One region of the Streptomyces sp. NBC_01190 genome, then DNA from elsewhere that is predicted to be linked to it. Evidence: riboswitches for the same ligand, from Rfam matches in the RefSeq annotation. Region 1 holds a riboswitch; each other region holds the start of a gene.
What was found. A riboswitch is a leader RNA that binds a small molecule or an ion and turns the genes downstream of it on or off. The one in region 1 is predicted to bind cyclic di-AMP.
Positions count from the first base shown of each region.

Region 1 (4,202 bases):
CGCGCCCCCCGCCTCGGACCCGCCTCGCCCCGGGCCGGGTCCGAGGTTCCCCGCTGACCTGGCCGCTGACGCGGTATCACGCCGTATCACTCCGTATCCGCTCCGTCCGGCCGTCCGGCCCGGCAAGAAACACGACCGCTTTCGCCGGACGAGTCCGAACGAGTGAGAGCCGACCCGGGCCGGCCCCCGCCTTCCCGGTTGGCCCATCCGTTCCGTGCCGGGCCGGATGGGCCAGGATGGGCGGTGTGCAGCTCACCCCGATCACCTGGCCCCGGCTGGCCGAGATCCTCGCCGAACGCGTCGCGACGACCCCACCGCCCGGACCCTGGTGGCGGGTCGCGGTCGACGGCGCCCCCGCCGCCGGCACCGGGAACCTCGCCGACGCCCTGGCCGCCGCGCTGCCCGCCCTCGGCCACCCCGCGCTCCGGGTCCGCGCGGAGAGCTTCTGGCGCCCCGCCTCGCTGCGCCTGGAGTACGGACACGAGGACGTCGACGCCTACTACCAACTCTGGCTCGACACCGGCGCGCTGCGCCGCGAGGTGCTGGAGCCGCTCGGCCCGGGCGGCACCGGACGCGCGCTGCCGTCGCTGCGCGACCCGCGCACCGACCGCTCCACCCGGGCCGATTACGTCCAACTGCCGCCGGGCGGCGTCCTGGTACTCGACGGACCGCTGCTGCTCGGCCAGGGGCTGCCGCTCGACCTCACCGTCCATCTGCGGCTCTCCCGGGCCGCGTTGGAGCGCCGCACCCCGGCCGACCAGCGGTGGACGCTGCCCGCCTACGACCGTTACGCGCACGAGGCGATGCCGGAGGAGGCCGCCGATGTGCTGGTCCGCGCCGACGATCCCCGCCACCCGGCCTGGACCGGCTGAACCCCCGCCCGGCGGACGGACCGCACCCCGTTCCCACGGCGGGCCGGGCCGCCTTGCCGTGAGGGCGCGCGCCCCGCTAGCGTCCACGAGCACCATGACTGTCGCCATCGCGCCGCTGACCACCGAGCACATACCCCTGGCCGCACAGCGCTACGACCGCTGGTTCACGCGCGCCCGCCGCCCGCCGTCCCAGCGCTCCTGGCTCGCCGACGGCCCGGTGCGGGGCGAGGAACTGCTCGGCAAGCTGCACACCGCGCCCGGCCTCGAAGCCTGCCGCGCGCTGGACGGCGACGGCAATCTGATCGGGCACCTCGCGGCGATCCCGGTCGACCTCACCCCCGACGACCCGGCGGGGCTCCGCAGTCACCCGCGCTCCGCGCTGGTCCCGCACGGCGGCCACTCGCTGCCCGCGGGCCGGGAGAGCGAGGTGCTGCGCGCGCTCTACCTGCGGGTCGCCGCCCGGCTGGTCGCCGACCGGCGGATGGTGCACTACGCGTGGGTGCCGGCCGGCGACACCGCCACCGCGCCCTGGTCCGACCTCGGCTTCGGCCGTGAACTGGTGCACGGCCTGATGGGCGTCAAGCCGCGCGGGCGGCAGCCCCGCGGTGTCGAAGGGCTCGGCATCCGCCGGGCGGGCCCCGGCGACCTGCCGCAGATCGGCCGGATGGCCGCCGAGTCCTCGCGCCGGCAGCGCGAGGCCGGCATCTTCCAGCCCCAGCCCGAGCGCGCGCTGGCCGCCCTGCGGCTGCGCTACGCGGACGCCCTCGCCGACCCCCGCTGCGGCGCCTGGATCGCGGCCCGCCGGGGCGAGGAGATCGGCATGGTGCTGCTCCACCCGGCGATCCCCGACCCGGTGGTGCCGGAGTCGTGCGTGGAACTGGCCGAGGCGTACGTGGAACCCGCCGCCCGCGGCGAGGGGATCAGCCGGGTGCTGCTCGCCACCGCCCTGGCCTGGGCCTACGACAACGGGCACCGCTATATGTCGGCGCGCTGGCCGTCCGCGTCCGGGTCGGCGGCCGGGCACTGGCCGGCCTTCGGCTTCCGGCCGGTCGCCTACCGGCTCAGCCGGACGCTCGACGCGCGGATCGGCGGCACACCGGGTACCTACTGAGCCGACCGTCTCGGCCAGAAAGCGAAATAAGCCGCCGATCCTGCCAATCCGGTCATTCAACCGCTCTTTATTCGAGGGCGTGAGCGGCATCACGACATGAACACCGTTCGAACAGGCGTGGACGCGTTCGGTAGGCGATCATGCCGGTTTGTCACGGTGGGTCCCCCGCTGCTCGACATCGGGTGAGCGGCGCGTACACACGCCGAAGACGGCCGGTCGCGGGGGGTGAACGGCCGGAAGATCCCGAATGCCCGAAAACTCGGCCATGGTTGCTCCCCGCGCCGAGCAGCGTCTAGCTTCCGGTCTGCGGGCCGACGCCCGCACCCAGACCGTCGGGCGGATCGCCTAATCCTGCCGCCGCCCGGAACGCCGGACACTCGAACACCGTGGCAGGAGCGGGGGACCCAGGTAAGTCGCCGTCACGCACCACGCGGACGGCTCGGGGTGAAGACACCGCCCGTATCCCGCGCGCAGCGCGCGCCGGTACGACGCGATGGCCGGGCATCTCCTGCCCGAACCCGACAGCTCACCTCGCAGGCGTAGGAGAGGACTCTTCCCCATGCCCGCAAAGGGACAGCATCGCAAGACCGGCCTCAGCCGGCTCACCCGTATCTGCGTCGTGGCCGGCACCGGGGCCGCCGCCCTCGCGGTGCCGCTGGTCGGCGCCGCCACCGCCTCGGCCGCGCCCGCCGCGCCGGCGTCCGCGACCACCCACCCGGCGGGGCACGCCAAGCCGGGCGGCTACGTGGTGGCGCCCGGCGACACGCTCTCCAAGATCGCCCGCACCCACCATGTGGTGGGCGGCTGGCACCGGCTCTACCAGGAGAACAAGGCCGTCATCGGGGCCGACCCCAACCTGATCCGCCCGGGCGAGCACCTCGTGCTGCACCCCGGCACGGCGCAGAAGCCCGCCGCCGCACCGGCGAAGCCCGCCGCGGCCCCCGCCCCGGCGCCGGCCGCCAAGGCCGCTCCGGTCGGCGTCGAACTCGCCGCCAAGCCCGTGGCCGCCGACTCCGGCTACACCAAGCCGGTCGGCGACGCCGCCATCGGCACCCCGTACCACGCCGAGGGCTCCATGTGGTCCAGCGGCTACCACACCGGGGTCGACTTCCTGGTCGGCTCCGGCACCCCGGTGCACGCGGTCGCGGCCGGCACGGTCTACTCCGCGGGCGCCGACGGCGCCTACGGCAACGACGTGATCATCAAGCACGCCGACGGCAAGTACACCCTGTACGGGCACCTGACCCAGCCGCTGGTGTCGGCCGGCCAGACGGTGACCGAGGGCCAGGAGATCGGCATCTCCGGCGCCACCGGCAACGTCACGGGACCGCACCTGCACTTCGAGGTGCGCACCACGCCGTCCTACGGTTCGGACATCGACCCGATCGCGTACCTGGCCTCGCACGGCGTCACCTTCTGACGTTCCGCACCCCGAGTCCCCCTGCCCGAGCCCGCCCGGCCCACCAGCCGGCCGGGCTCGCGGCTTCGGCTGCCCGGGCGGTGGCTGCCCGGGCGGTCCCCGGCCGGGCGCGGCCCGGACCGCTCAGCCGGGGAGCGTGCCCTGGATCTGCCGCAGAAAGGCCGCGTTGTCCGGCGTCTGGCGGATCCGCTCCAGCATGACCTCGAGACCGGACTGGGCGTCGCGGCCGCTCAGCGCCCGCCGCAGGCCGCGCACCACCGACAGCTCGGGGGCCGGGATCAGCAGTTCCTCGCGCCGCGTACCGGAGACGGTGACGTCCACCGCGGGGAAGATCCGCCGCTCGGCGAGGGCCCGGTCGAGGTGCAGCTCCATATTGCCGGTGCTCTTCAGCTCCTCGTAGTAGAAGCCGTCGGCGCGTGAACCGGTGTCCACCAGCGCGGTGGCCACAATGGTGAGCGAACCGCCCTCCTCGGCCAGCCGTGCCGCGCCGAAGAAGCGCTTGGGACCGATCAGCGCCGCCGCGTCCACCCCGCCGGACAGGGTGCGGCCGCTGCCGGCGGCGGCCGTGTTGTGCGCCCGGCACAGCCGGGTCAGCGAGTCCAGCAGGATCACCACGTCCTGCCCCAGCTCCACCAGTCGCTTCGCCCGCTCGACGGCGAGTTCGGCGACCGCGATGTGCTGCCTGGCCGGCTGGTCGAAGGTGGAGGAGATCACCTCGCCGCGCACACCGCGCCGCATGTCGGTGACCTCTTCGGGGCGTTCGTCGAGCAGTACCACCATGAGATGGCACTCGGGGTGG
Region 1 covers NZ_CP108580.1:1,076,078-1,080,279, reverse strand. Annotated here, with positions in the region: gene OG519_RS04545 (uridine kinase) at 246-872, shown strand; gene OG519_RS04540 (GNAT family N-acetyltransferase) at 967-1,983, shown strand; cyclic di-AMP (ydaO/yuaA leader) riboswitch at 2,356-2,538, shown strand; gene OG519_RS04535 (peptidoglycan DD-metalloendopeptidase family protein) at 2,543-3,403, shown strand; gene rho (transcription termination factor Rho) at 3,527-4,202, opposite strand, start outside.

Region 2 (4,202 bases), 1.8 Mb from region 1:
ACGCACGGCTCGCGGGACGCGCTCATCCCCACAGCGCTCACCGTCGCGGACGGCAGAACGGCCGGATCGGCCGAGTCCGCAGGTCAACAGGACCGACGCGGTGGGCGCGGGCGCGTAGGGCCAGAATGAAAGGCGACCGCAATGCTCTCGTCAGGCAACGGCCGGCACCGCCGTCCCCGACCGACCCCCGCGGCCGTGGTGACCATGGCGACGGCCGCCGCGACGGGCGCCGGCATCGCCCTTCCGCTCTTCGGCGCCGCCACCGCACAGGCCGCGGACCCCAGTACGTGGGACCGGGTCGCCTTCTGCGAGACCGGCGGCCTGTGGCAGGCCAACACCGGCAACGGCTTCTACGGCGGCCTCGCCATCACCCAGGACACCTGGGACCAGTACGGCGGTGACGCGTACGCCAAGCGCCCCGATCTCGCCACCGAGGCCCAGCAGATAGCCGTGGCCGAGAAGATGCTCACGAATCTCGGCCCGGGCGCCTGGCCGGGCTGCGAGGAGGGCACCGGTCTGCTGCCGGACAGCCCGCCCACCGATCCGACCGCCGCGCCCACCCCGGCGCAGCCCGGCGAGCACACGCCGGCTCCGACCCCGGACCCCTCGGCGCCGGTCGCCACGCCCACCGCCCCCACCGCGGATCCCTCGGCGCCCGCCACGACCCCCGGTGTCCCGGTCACGCCCACCACGCCGCCGACGACCGGGATGGGCAACCCGGGCGATCCGAGCGACCCCGGCGACCCGGCTACCGACCCCACCACCCCGGTGACGCCGTCCACCCCGCGGACCCCCGCGCCGCCCGCCACCGTCACGCCGCCGCCCGCCACGCCGGGCTCCGGCGCGAGCACGCTGGCCCCCACCGACTCCTCCGGCGCCACGGTCGCCCCGCCGGACGCGAGCAGCGGCACGGGACGGCACGCGAAGCCGTACAGCCCGACCGACGAGGAGCTCGCCGCCCAGGACCAGGCCACCCGGACCCAGGTCTTCGCGATCGCCGACGGCGGCCCGGCGAGCCCGACCGCTACCGATACCACCAACAAGGGTGAGGATTCGCGCACTTCGCCCACGGGTCACTACACGATCGGCGCCGGCGACTCGCTCTCCGGCATCGCGCGGGCCGAGCGCGTGGACGGCGGCTGGCGCCACCTCTACGACGTCAACCGGCAGGCGATCGGCGCCAACCCGAACCTCATCAAACCAGGACAGATCATCAACCTCGACTGAGAAAAGGGGAAATGAGGGTCGGCCGACAAACCGGACGTACCGCTCGCCTCCTCGCTGTGGGGATGTGACAAGCCTCTCTCGGGCCGCTGTGACCACCCGCTTGCGGAGCGCTGAAATCGACCGCTGTGACCTGCGGTTCTTGTCCTGACCCGAGCGCGTGGGCCCAGTTGGCCGACGTGATCGGGGTGTTTGTCCTATCTGCTGCCTTGTGCTTAACGTTTCCACGCTCGCCACAGCGGGCCCCGCCGGGCAGAACGCCGAGTCCTGCCGCCGCCCGACGGGAACAGCCGACGCGAAAGCGCCGCAGGCAGGAGCGGGGGACCCAAGGTCTTCCGCCGGGACCCCGGCCGTACGCCGCCGCAGCACCGGACAGCACACGCCCACGCTGCGGACGTACACCAGGACGGGGACCGGCTTGGGGTGAAGCCGAGATGGCCGCGATGAGCAACAGGCGGTCCGGCCGGGCAACTCACGCCCGAACCCGACAGCTCACCTCGTAGGCGTCGGTGAGGACTGAATTCATCATGGGTAAGCACCGTCGTGCCTCAAAGCTTGTCCGATACGCCGCATTCGCCGGAGTCGCCGGCACCGCGATCGCCGTACCGCTGATCGGCGCCACCTCCGCCTCCGCCGCTTCGGTCGCCACCTGGGACGCGGTGGCGCAGTGCGAGTCCGGTGGCAACTGGTCCATCAACACCGGCAACGGCTACTACGGCGGCCTCCAGTTCTCCCAGTCGAGCTGGGAAGCGGCCGGTGGCCTCCAGTACGCGCCGCGCGCCGACCTCGCCACCAAGGACCAGCAGATCGCCGTCGCCGAGAAGCTGCTCGCGCTCCAGGGCCCGGGTGCCTGGTCCTGCGCGTCGGCCGGCGGCCTGACCGCGGGTGGTCCGGCGCCGGACATCAACTCCGGCGGCTCGTCGTCCGCGTCGTCCTCGGCGCCCGCTCCGGCAGCGTCGTCGGCGTCGTCGTCGTCATCGTCGGCGGCCTCGTCATCGTCGTCGAACACCACCGCCCCGGCCCCCGCCAAGGCGCCGAAGCCCAGCACCCCGACCCACACCACCACCCACCACAAGGGGTTCCGCAAGGGCCACGGCGAGTACACCGTGGTCGGCGGCGACACCCTGTCCCGGATCGCCGCGTCGCACCACGTCAAGGGCGGCTGGCGGAAGCTGTACGACCTCAACCGCGGCATCGTCAACAACCCGGACCTCATCTTCCCGGGCCAGCACCTGCACCTGCGCTGACCACGCCCGCCGCGCGGCCTCCACACAGCCGCGCGACGGCTGTTGGCCGAACAGCGGATTGACGGCAGCCGAACCCCTCGACCGCCCCGGCCGGGCACGCCCTCCCCCAGGTGTGCCCGGCCGGGGTATTACGTCTCCGGTGCGGGGGCGAGCGCCTCCCCGGACGCCGAAGCCGGTTAGGCTCGTCCCGGAAAAAGAAGAGAAGACATCGAAGCCTGCTGAGAAGGAGACAACGTGCCGTCCATCGACGTCGTCGTAGCCCGGGAAATCCTCGACTCACGAGGCAACCCCACTGTCGAGGTGGAGGTCGGCCTCGACGACGGCAGCACGGGCCGTGCGGCAGTCCCGTCCGGCGCCTCCACCGGCGCCTTCGAGGCACTGGAACTCCGTGACGGCGACAAGAACCGCTACCAGGGCAAGGGCGTCGAGAAGGCCGTCCTCGCCGTGATCGAGCAGATCGGCCCCGAGCTGGTCGGCTACGACGCCACGGAGCAGCGCCTCATCGACCAGGCGATGTTCGACCTGGACGCCACCCCGGACAAGTCCTCGCTCGGTGCCAACGCCATCCTCGGCGTCTCGCTCGCCGTCGCCCACGCCGCCTCCGAGGCGTCCGACCTGCCGCTCTTCCGCTACCTCGGCGGCCCGAACGCGCACGTCCTGCCGGTCCCGATGATGAACATCCTCAACGGCGGTTCGCACGCGGACTCCAACGTGGACATCCAGGAGTTCATGATCGCGCCGATCGGCGCCGAGTCCTTCTCCGAGGCGCTGCGCTGGGGCGCCGAGGTCTACCACACGCTCAAGGGCGTGCTGAAGTCCCGCGGCCTGTCCACCGGTCTGGGCGACGAGGGCGGCTTCGCGCCGAACCTGGAGTCCAACCGCGCCGCCCTCGACCTCATCATCGAGGCCATCAAGCAGGCCGGCTACGCCCCCGGCCAGGACATCGCGCTCGCCCTGGACGTCGCCGCCTCCGAGTTCTACAAGGACGGCAAGTACCAGTTCGAGGGCGAGGACAAGTCCGCCGCCGAGCTGACCGAGTACTACGAGGACCTGGTCGCCTCGTACCCGCTGGTCTCCATCGAGGACCCGCTGTACGAGGACGACTGGGCCGGCTGGAAGGTGCTCACCGACAAGCTCGGCACCAAGGTGCAGATCGTCGGCGACGACCTGTTCGTCACCAACCCGGAGCGGCTCCAGCGCGGCATCGACAACGCCACCGCCAACGCGCTGCTGGTCAAGGTCAACCAGATCGGCTCGCTGACCGAGACCCTGGACGCGGTCGAGCTGGCCCAGCGCAACGGCTACAAGTGCATGATGTCGCACCGCTCCGGCGAGACCGAGGACGTCACCATCGCCGACCTGGCCGTCGCCACCAACTGCGGCCAGATCAAGACCGGCGCCCCGGCCCGCTCCGAGCGCGTCGCCAAGTACAACCAGTTGCTCCGCATCGAGGAGATCCTGGACGACGCGGCGGTCTACGCCGGGCGCTCGGCGTTCCCCCGCTTCAAGCACTGAAAGCGCCGCGGGCGCTGAACCGCCCAGGGTATTGAGCCGGACGGCTCGGCGCCCCGCCTCCGTATGTCCCCGCACCCGGTCCCGTACCGTGGGCGGGGACATACGGGATATACGGGAGCAAGGCGGCCGGCAGGAACGGCGAGGGGAGTCACGGCGTGGAGGCGGACCGGTTCTCCACCGCGGCCCGGCTGAAGGCCATCGGCCAGGAGGCGCAGG
Region 2 covers NZ_CP108580.1:2,901,772-2,905,973, reverse strand. Annotated here, with positions in the region: gene OG519_RS12115 (transglycosylase family protein) at 142-1,227, shown strand; cyclic di-AMP (ydaO/yuaA leader) riboswitch at 1,595-1,745, shown strand; gene OG519_RS12110 (transglycosylase family protein) at 1,752-2,471, shown strand; gene eno (phosphopyruvate hydratase) at 2,706-3,986, shown strand; gene OG519_RS12100 (septum formation initiator family protein) at 4,142-4,202, shown strand, end outside.
Region 2: it holds a riboswitch for cyclic di-AMP, as region 1 does, so the genes downstream of both, OG519_RS12110 (transglycosylase family protein) here and OG519_RS04535 (peptidoglycan DD-metalloendopeptidase family protein) in region 1, are expected to answer to the same signal.

Region 3 (4,202 bases), 4.1 Mb from region 1:
GATGGTCATCGGCGTCAAGCTGGCGGTCGGCGGCATCGACCAGGACACCGTGGAACTGCTCGGCGATCCGCCGCCGGGCTTCGCGGTGCTCGCCGGGGACGACCTCTTCGTCTCGCCGCTGCTCGCCCTGGGCGCCGCGGGCGCGATCCTCGCCTCGGCGCACCTGGCGACCGAGCGGTTCGTGGAGCTGGCCGCCGCGTGGCGGGTGGGCGACGTCGTCCGGGCGCGGGCGCTCGGGCACGGGCTGGCCCGGCTGTCGGCCGCCGCCTTCGGCGAACCGAACCCCACGGTCATCAAGGGGGTGCTCCACGCGCGCGGCCTCGTCCCTACCCCCGACGTACGGCTGCCGCTGCTGCCCGCCGGACGCGCGGCGCTGGACGCGACGCTGAGCCGGCTGGCCGAGGTGGCGGGTGGGCCGGCCAAGCCCGACGAGCGGGCCAGGCCGAACGAGCCGGCCTGGCTGGATGAGCGGGCCTGGCTGGATGAGCGGGCCTGGCTGGATGAGCGGGCCCTGCCGAACAAGCCGGCCAGGCCGACCGGAAAGGCTGATCCGGCGGGGCTGGCGCACGCGGCAAACCCCGCCGTTCCGGGCGATCCGTCCTAGGCGATGCGGCGGGCCGCCGCGAAGGGCATCCAGCTCATCGGGGCGATCTCCACGACGGCGCCGGTGTGCGGGGCGTGCACGACCTGGCCGTTGCCGAGGTAGATACCGACGTGGCTGATGCCGGAGTAGAAGAAGACGAGGTCGCCGGGGCGGAGGTCGGCCTCGGAGACGGACGTGCCGTCGGTGACCTGGTCCCAGGTGGTGCGGCCGATCTTGATCCCGGCGGCGGCGTACGCGGCCTGGGTGAGGCCGGAGCAGTCGTACGCGCCGGGGCCGGTGCCGCCCGAGACGTAGGGCTTGCCGCGCTGCGCGAGGGCGAACTGGATCGCGGCGGCGGCGCGGCCGGAGGCGGGGCCGTTGTAGTTGTAGCTCGCGCTGGACGCGGACGAACCGGACGACGAACTACCGCCGGCACTGGACTTGGCGAACCCGGTCGAAGACGCCGGCGGCCTGTTCATCGCGGCGATCCGCGCGCGCTGCTCGGCGTTGAGGCTGTTGAGCAGCTTCTGGGCGGCGGCCAGCTTCGCCGACACGTTCTTCTTCTGGGCGGCCAGCTTCGCCTGCGCGGAGGTGAGTTCGCTCAGGCTCGCACTGGCCTGGGAGCGCTGGATCGCCGCCTGCTCCTGCTGGATCTGGAACGTCTTCAGCGCCTGTTCCTGCGTGAGGGAGGCCCGGTCCATCATGTGGGTCTGCGCGAGGAACGCCTCGGGATTGGCCGAAAGCAGTAGCTGCGTGGTCGCGTCCATACCGCCCTCGCGGTACTGCTCGCTCGCGAACTGGCCGAGCACCCGGCGCGTCTCGTTGAGCTTCTCGGTCTTCTGCGCGACCTGCTCGAGCAGCTGATTGGCCTTGGCCCGCTGGGTGTCGGTCTTCTCCTTGGCCTGGTCGTACTGCTGGGTGGCCACCTCGGCCTGCTGGTTGAGGCTGTCGACCTGCTTCTTGACCTCGCTGATGGAGGGCTTGGCCGGCGCCGGAGCGGCGCTCGCGCCTTCGCTGAGCAGAGTGACGGACGCCAGGGCCGCCACCGCGGTGACTCCGACTGCCGCCCGGGGGGCGGAGGTGGTGAGTATGCGGGTACGCGGCTTGCGGTGCGACGCCAAGGAGGCGCTCCCTCCGTGTACCGCCGACCGGGTTAGCTGACGGGTTCGGGCGGGAAAGGTCGCCCTACGGTCCCGACGCCCTGCGGCGTCCGTCCCGATTCACCCCATATTGACTGCGTGGGTCCCCGGCTCCGGCCGGAGCCGGATTGAGCGGAGGTGACGTGTGCCGGCACTCGCACCGGCAGGAAGCAGGTCACCTAGCGGGCTACGCTAGTCAACTTCAGCGGCGCTTGGGAAGTTTGGATCGCAATGTGACCGAAATCGCTTTGTGATCATTCGGGTTGTGTTGGCTTCTGGGGGTTTGGCGGGGCCGGGGGGAGGGTCGTGCCGATGGTCTCGGGAGCCGCCGGGAGCCGATCGCCGGATCAATACGGGCGTACCGCGCCGTAGAAGGGCATTTCGGTGATGGGCGCGATCTTCACGACCGTCCCGGTGTGCGGCGCGTGGATCATCTCCCCGTCGCCTATGTAGAGCCCGACATGGCTGACGTCGCTGTAGAAGAAGATGAGGTCGCCCGGCTGGAGGTCGTCCTCCGACACCCGCGTGCCGACGTTCACCTGGTCGTAGGTGGTCCGCGGCAGGTCGATGCCGGCCGCTTTGTAGGCCGCCTGCGTCAGTCCGGAGCAGTCGAACGAGTCCGGCCCGGTCGCGCCCCACACGTACGGCTTGCCGATCTGCTTCTGCGCGAACGCGATGGCCTGCTCGGCGACCGAGGAGTTGACCGGCGATGTGGGCGCGTCGGCGCCCTTGCTGCCGGCGGCCGCCGCCGCCTCCTGTTCGGCCTTCGCCTTCGCCTTCTCCTTGGCCGCCAGCGCCGCCGCCTTCGCCTTGGCCTCGGCCTCCTGCTTGGCCGCGAGCGCCGCCAGCCGCTGCTTCTCCTGCGCGGTCAGGCTGTTGAGCAGGTGCTGCGCCTGGCCCAGTTTGTCCTGTACGTCGCTCTTGGCGGCCTTGAGCTGGGTCTGCTGGGCGGTGAGCACATCCAGGCTCTTGGCCGCCGCGAGCCGCTGCCGGCTGGCCGCCGCCTGCTGGGTGCGGTACGAGTCCACCGCCGACTTCTGCCGCTTGGCCATCACGTCGGTCAGGTGTACCTGGTCCACCAGCGACGACGGGTCGGGCGCCAGGAGGTAGCGGGTGGTGGTCGTGTCACCGCCGTCCCGGTACTGCGCGGCGGCGTAGAGCCCGAGCACCCGGCGGGAGTCGTTGAGCGCCTGCGTCTTCTGGGCCGCCTGCGCCAGCAGTTTGTTGACGGTGACGTTCTGCCGGTCCGTCTTCTCCTTGGTGCCGTTGTACTTCTCGGTGGCGACCTCGGCCTGGTGGAACAGCGAGTCCACCTTCGCCTTGACCGACGCGATCGACGGCTGCGCGGGCTTGGCGGGCGCGGGAGTCGCGCTCGCGCTCTCGGTCATCAGCGTCACGGTGGCCAGCGCCGCCGTCGTGAGCCCCACGGCCGCTCGGGGGCCGGGGGCGCTCAGTATCGCGGTACGGGCCTTACGGTGCGTCGCCATGGCGGGCGGACTCCTTCCGGACGCTCTGCCTGGTGCCGCACCGTAACCAAAGCGGTGGCCTGCTGGGAAGAGCGGTGTCCGATAGGCCCGATACCTTTTCGTAATGTTTTGCCGAACCCCTCGCCGCCCCCCGCTACGGTCACGGAAGGCGACAGAGGGGTTACGGCGACGGCGGTGGTTCGGCGCGGGCACCGACGGCATCCGCGTGCTGAATGTGCCGACCGGAATCGACCAGATCCGATCAGCCCGGCTCAGCCGACCCCGACCGAACCGGCGGCACTAGACTCGGTCAGCGATGAGCAGCCTCTTTGACGATAACTTCCTGGCCGGTTTCGACGCCGCCGCCAACGGCCCGTCCGACGCCGCGGCGCACGAACCGCCGGAGCCGGCGGACGGACCTGGCGACCCCGGCGAGCCGGGCTGGCGCGGCGGCCCTGAGGGTCCCGATGGTCCTGGCGACCCCGACGGTCCCGGCTACCCCGGCGGCCCCGGCGGTCCCGAAGAGGAGGACGTACCGCACCACCTCTTCGGCGACCGGTTCGACGGACCGCCGCGTGACGCGCACTACCGCGACGGTGCCGCCCGCCCCGTCGCCGACCCCGCGAAGCTGCTCGAAGGGCTCAACGAGCAGCAGCGCGCGGCCGTGGAGCACGCCGGCGGACCGCTGCTCATCGTGGCCGGCGCCGGCTCGGGCAAGACCCGGGTGCTGACCCACCGCATCGCGCACCTCCTGGGCGCCCGGCAGGTCCACCCCGGCTCCATTCTCGCCATCACCTTCACCAACAAGGCGGCCGGCGAGATGAAGGAGCGCGTCGAGGAGCTGGTCGGCCCGCGCGCCAACGTCATGTGGGTGTCCACCTTCCACAGCGCCTGCGTCCGCATCCTGCGCCGCGAGTCGAAGTCGCTCGGCTTCACCTCGTCCTTCTCGATCTACGACGCCGCCGACTCCAAACGGCTGATGGCGCTGGTCTGCCGGGATCTGGACCTCGATCC
Region 3 covers NZ_CP108580.1:5,150,663-5,154,864, forward strand. Annotated here, with positions in the region: gene OG519_RS21665 (dihydrodipicolinate synthase family protein) at 1-604, shown strand, start outside; gene OG519_RS21670 (NlpC/P60 family protein) at 601-1,704, opposite strand; cyclic di-AMP (ydaO/yuaA leader) riboswitch at 1,711-1,867, opposite strand; gene OG519_RS21675 (NlpC/P60 family protein) at 2,070-3,209, opposite strand; gene pcrA (DNA helicase PcrA) at 3,505-4,202, shown strand, end outside.
Region 3: it holds a riboswitch for cyclic di-AMP, as region 1 does, so the genes downstream of both, OG519_RS21670 (NlpC/P60 family protein) here and OG519_RS04535 (peptidoglycan DD-metalloendopeptidase family protein) in region 1, are expected to answer to the same signal.

Region 4 (4,202 bases), 2.3 Mb from region 1:
GGCGCCCTCCGACACTTCGGCGGCGGTGCGGTGCCGCGTCAGCAGGTTCTCCGCCGGGCGGCCGACGACCTCCCGCGAGCTGTACCCGAGGAGGGCCTGCGCGGCGTCCGTCCAGGCCAGCACGTTGCCGCCGCGGTCGATCAGGGCCACGGCCGCGCCCAGCGGGGTCGGTTCCAGCATCGTCCCGGCCGGACCGGCCGCCACCGGTCGCCCCATCAGCGACCGCGCTCAACGACACATTTGTCCATGTTTGGAGCCTAGCGCGTCCCCCCGGAGGAGCCACGGCTCCGGCACGGCGACGACTCGCCGCGGGCCCCAGGGCGCCCGCGGCGCCGCTTCGGCGCCACGGCTGAACCACGGCGGCACCGCGTAGCCACCGCGGACCCACCGCGGGAAGAGCGGCGGGCTAGCCTCGGGGGTGATCGGCGTACCGGGCCGCACAGGGCAGCCCACCGCGCCGTACCGCGCTGACGCGCGCTGACAGGTGCTTACGAGCGCCGACAAGCGCTGACAAGGAGGAACACGATGGCTGGGGTGTCGGCGAGCTTGGTGGCCGCGGGCGGATTGGTCGGCGGGTACGGAGTGGCCCGGTGGACCAAGCGGCGGGAGCTGGGCGGGGTGGCGCTGGTCGCCGCCGGAGCGGTGGCCGCGCGGTCCTGGCAGCGGCAGGCGGGGGTGGCGACCGCGGCCGGACTCACCGGGGCTTACGTCGCCGCTTTCGCCGGAGCGCATCCGCTGGCCAAGAAGGTCGGCTCGTGGCCGGCGGTGTTCGCGCTGGCCGGCGGCATGGCGGCGGCGTCCTGGCTCGTGGCCGGGCGCGGCGGGGAGTAGCCGGCCGGCCGGGAAAAGGACCGGCGGCCCAGGCTGGGGGGGAGTAGCCAGGACCGCCGGCGTATGGGGGATGTCGCGCCGCTGAGCACAGGTCGTACGGTGCCGCGGCGGGCCGGACCGGGCCGTTCGTAGGGCCCGTGAGCCGTACCCGTCCCGTACGGATGGCCTGGGCGGCCACCTTCGGGCGAGCGGCCCGCCGGCCCGACACGCGGCCTCGGAACGTTCTTGGGACGACGGGTCACACGGGCCGATCGGGTCCTACCCCGCCTGCCCGCCCACCCCGTCGTACACCTCACGACCGGGACCCGCCCGGCCGCACCGCCACCGTAGCGCGTCCACTGGCGCCCCGCCCGGCCACCGGCCGAACCGATGCCCCGATCGAGCGAACCGCGCCGCCTCAGACCGCCACATCGTGCGCCACGAGCCACGGCAGCGGGTCGACCGCGTCGCCGCCCGAGGGGCGGACCTCCAGGTGGAGATGGGGCGCCGGGACGTTTCCGGTCGCGCCCACTCGGCCGATCGTGTCGCCCGTGGTGACGCGGCCCGCGGTGACGACCATCGTGGAGAGGTGGCAGTACCACAGCTCCGTACCGTCATCGAGGGCGACGACCACCCGGTAGCCGTACGCGCCCGCCCAGCCGGCCGAGGTGACCGTACCGCCGTGGACGGCGTGGACCGGGGTGCCGGTGGGGGCGTTGAAGTCCTGCCCGGCGTGGATGTTGCCCCACGGGTCGGACTCGCCGAAGCCCGCGGTGAGGGTGTAGCAGGAGACCGGCTTGATGTAGGAGGCGGCGAACCGGGCGACCCGCTCGGCCTCGGCGCGGGCGGCGGCTGCCACCTCGGCCTTCGCCTTCGCCTCGGCGGCGGCCTTCGCGGCGGCGGCCTGCTCGCGCACCTTCCGCTCGGCGGCGGCGCGAGCGGCCTGCTGCGCGGCGGCCTTGTCGGCGGCTTCCCGTTCGCCGCGGGCGACGGCGTCCCGGGCCTCGGTGGCCTGGGTGACGATCCGGGTCAGCAGCGCCGCGCCCGGGTCGGGGAGCGCGGTCGCGGGCTCGTCGGAAGCGGGGGCGTCGAGGGGGGCGGGAGTGCTGAGGGGGGCGGGGGCGCTGACCGGCGCCAGCTCCGGCAGCGGCTGCGGCCGGGACCGGGGGGCCGCCGGCGGCGTTTCCGGTACGGAGGCCGGCGCCGGGAGCGGCGCGGACCGCGGCACGAAATCCGGTACGGAATCAGGTACGGAGACGGGCGCGGCGTCCGGCACGGTGACCGGCGCCGATACGGGCAGCGGCGCCGGCGCGAGACCGGGTCCCGCTACGGTGCCGGTCGCCGCGGCGGCCACCCCGCCCGCCCCGACGGCGGCCATCGCCGCTATGCCGAGGGCCGCGGAGCCACGGGCAAGGGTCCGCTGCCGGGGTACGGGCACGGTGAGGGTCATGGGGTCCGCGACGGGAAGGGGCAGCGGCAGCGGGGCGGCAGCGGGCCGCTCGGTCGAGCCGGCCGCCGAACCATCTGTCGGGTAGTCAGCCCGGTAGTCGACGGGGAAGCCCGCGGGAAACTCGTCCCACTCCCCGGCGGATCCACTCTCGGGCCGGGCAGGTGCGTAGGCAGGTTGGTTCGACGCCACTGTGGGCGCACTCCTTTCCTTCCCTCTCGCCTACCGGGTTAGCTGACGGGTTCGGAGCAGGAAGGTCTCCTACGGGCCTGGCTGCTGCCCGATTCACCCCAGGTGTTGGGTCCCCGGTTCCCGCGGACGGGATTCGGCAAGCGCACGGTGCCGCCTCTTACGGCGGTGGTGACGACCGCGCTGCGTTATCGAACGTTAATAGAGCCGGAGAGGTTTTCCAAGCCGAATCGGAGAGTTGGGCTGCGGAAGCAATCCGGCATCAGTCCCCCAAGCGGGGCAATGCGGGCACTCGGTGTGGCCGAGCGGTGACGTGAGTGTGTGTCAGTTGTTATGTAAAGCTGACCGGACAGCTACGTTCAGTGAGCGAATGTCAACGAAATGACACGGTGACGGGGCGACAGGAGGTGGGCTTGGTGGTCGTATGCGATCGGCGCCACAGGTCCAGGCCTCTGACCATGGGCGCATCGCTAGGGCGTGTTTTAGAAGTAGCGTCGTCCGCCCGCAGGGCGGGGCTCACGGCGTCTGGTGCGTGCGATCGCAAGGCGGAGGGTCGTCCTCGTAGTGGGCCTACTCGGATGAGCCCGACAACGCAGCGAGCGTGCGTGCCAGACGCCGTGAGACAGACGGGACTTCTAAAACACGCCCTAGGCGGGCCGGGCGTCCCGGCGCCACGATGAGCAGGCTCCGCCCTTGTCATGGACCCGTACAAGTAGTCGACCCCCACGACCGACCCCACCGGGAGCCCGCCATGCTACGAGCCAACCGACCCCAACGAAGCGGCACACACCCCGGGACACACCCCGAGGCGCACCCCGACGCCCGTCCCGCGCCCTCCGGTCCGCTCCCCGCCGCGGCGCCTCACCCGCTCCCCGAAGACCCCGACCGCCGCTCCCTGCTCCGCCGCGGCCTCGCCCTCGGCGCCGGCGCGGCCCTCACGGGCGGACTGGCCGTCGCAGCGGGCACCGCGTCCGCGGCGACGGCGGTCGACTACCCCGGCGCCGCCTGGGCGCCGGCCAGCACCGCCAACTACACGGCCGCCAACCGCCCTTCGACGTACCCGGTCGAACTGGTGGTGATCCATGTGACCCAGGAGACCTTCACCGACACCATCAGCCTCTTCCAGGACCCCGAGCACGCCGCCACCGCGCACTACGTCGTCCGCTCGGCCGACGGCGCCATCGCCCAGTGCGTCCGCGAGCACGACGTGGCCTGGCACGCGGGCAACTGGGACTACAACACCCGCAGCATCGGCATCGAGCACGAGGGCTGGGTCGACGACCCCTCGTACTTCACCACCGCCCTCTACCACGCCTCCGCCGCCCTCACCGCGGCCGTCTGCGACAAGTACGGCATCCCCAAGGACCGCGATCACATCCTCGGCCACTCCCAGGTGCCCGGCGCCGACCACACCGACCCCGGTCCCAACTGGGACTGGGTCCGCTATATCCGCCTGGTCAACGGCGTCTGAACCAACGCCGCCGCGTCGTCCGCCGGGCCCAGCGGGAACATCGCGGTGAGCCGGGGAAGGCGGCGGACCGACTCCGGCTCGTCGAGGACCGACCAGCGGTGGCCGGCCGGGGTGAGCCCGGGCGGGCGGCACGCGGCGGAGTCGAGCAGCGTACGGGCGGCGGCGCGGAAGGACGCGCCGCTCTCCTCCCCGGCGCCGGTGAGCTGCTGATACGCCTCCGGGGCGAGCCAGCCGAGCGACTCCCACTGCGGCCAGGCGTCCTCGGGCCACGCGGCCCGGGGGCGG
Region 4 covers NZ_CP108580.1:3,425,575-3,429,776, forward strand. Annotated here, with positions in the region: gene OG519_RS14125 (SpoIIE family protein phosphatase) at 1-216, opposite strand, end outside; gene OG519_RS14130 (hypothetical protein) at 526-831, shown strand; gene OG519_RS14135 (peptidoglycan DD-metalloendopeptidase family protein) at 1,229-2,449, opposite strand; cyclic di-AMP (ydaO/yuaA leader) riboswitch at 2,462-2,598, opposite strand; gene OG519_RS14140 (N-acetylmuramoyl-L-alanine amidase) at 3,198-3,917, shown strand; gene OG519_RS14145 (DUF4240 domain-containing protein) at 3,890-4,202, opposite strand, start outside.
Region 4: it holds a riboswitch for cyclic di-AMP, as region 1 does, so the genes downstream of both, OG519_RS14135 (peptidoglycan DD-metalloendopeptidase family protein) here and OG519_RS04535 (peptidoglycan DD-metalloendopeptidase family protein) in region 1, are expected to answer to the same signal.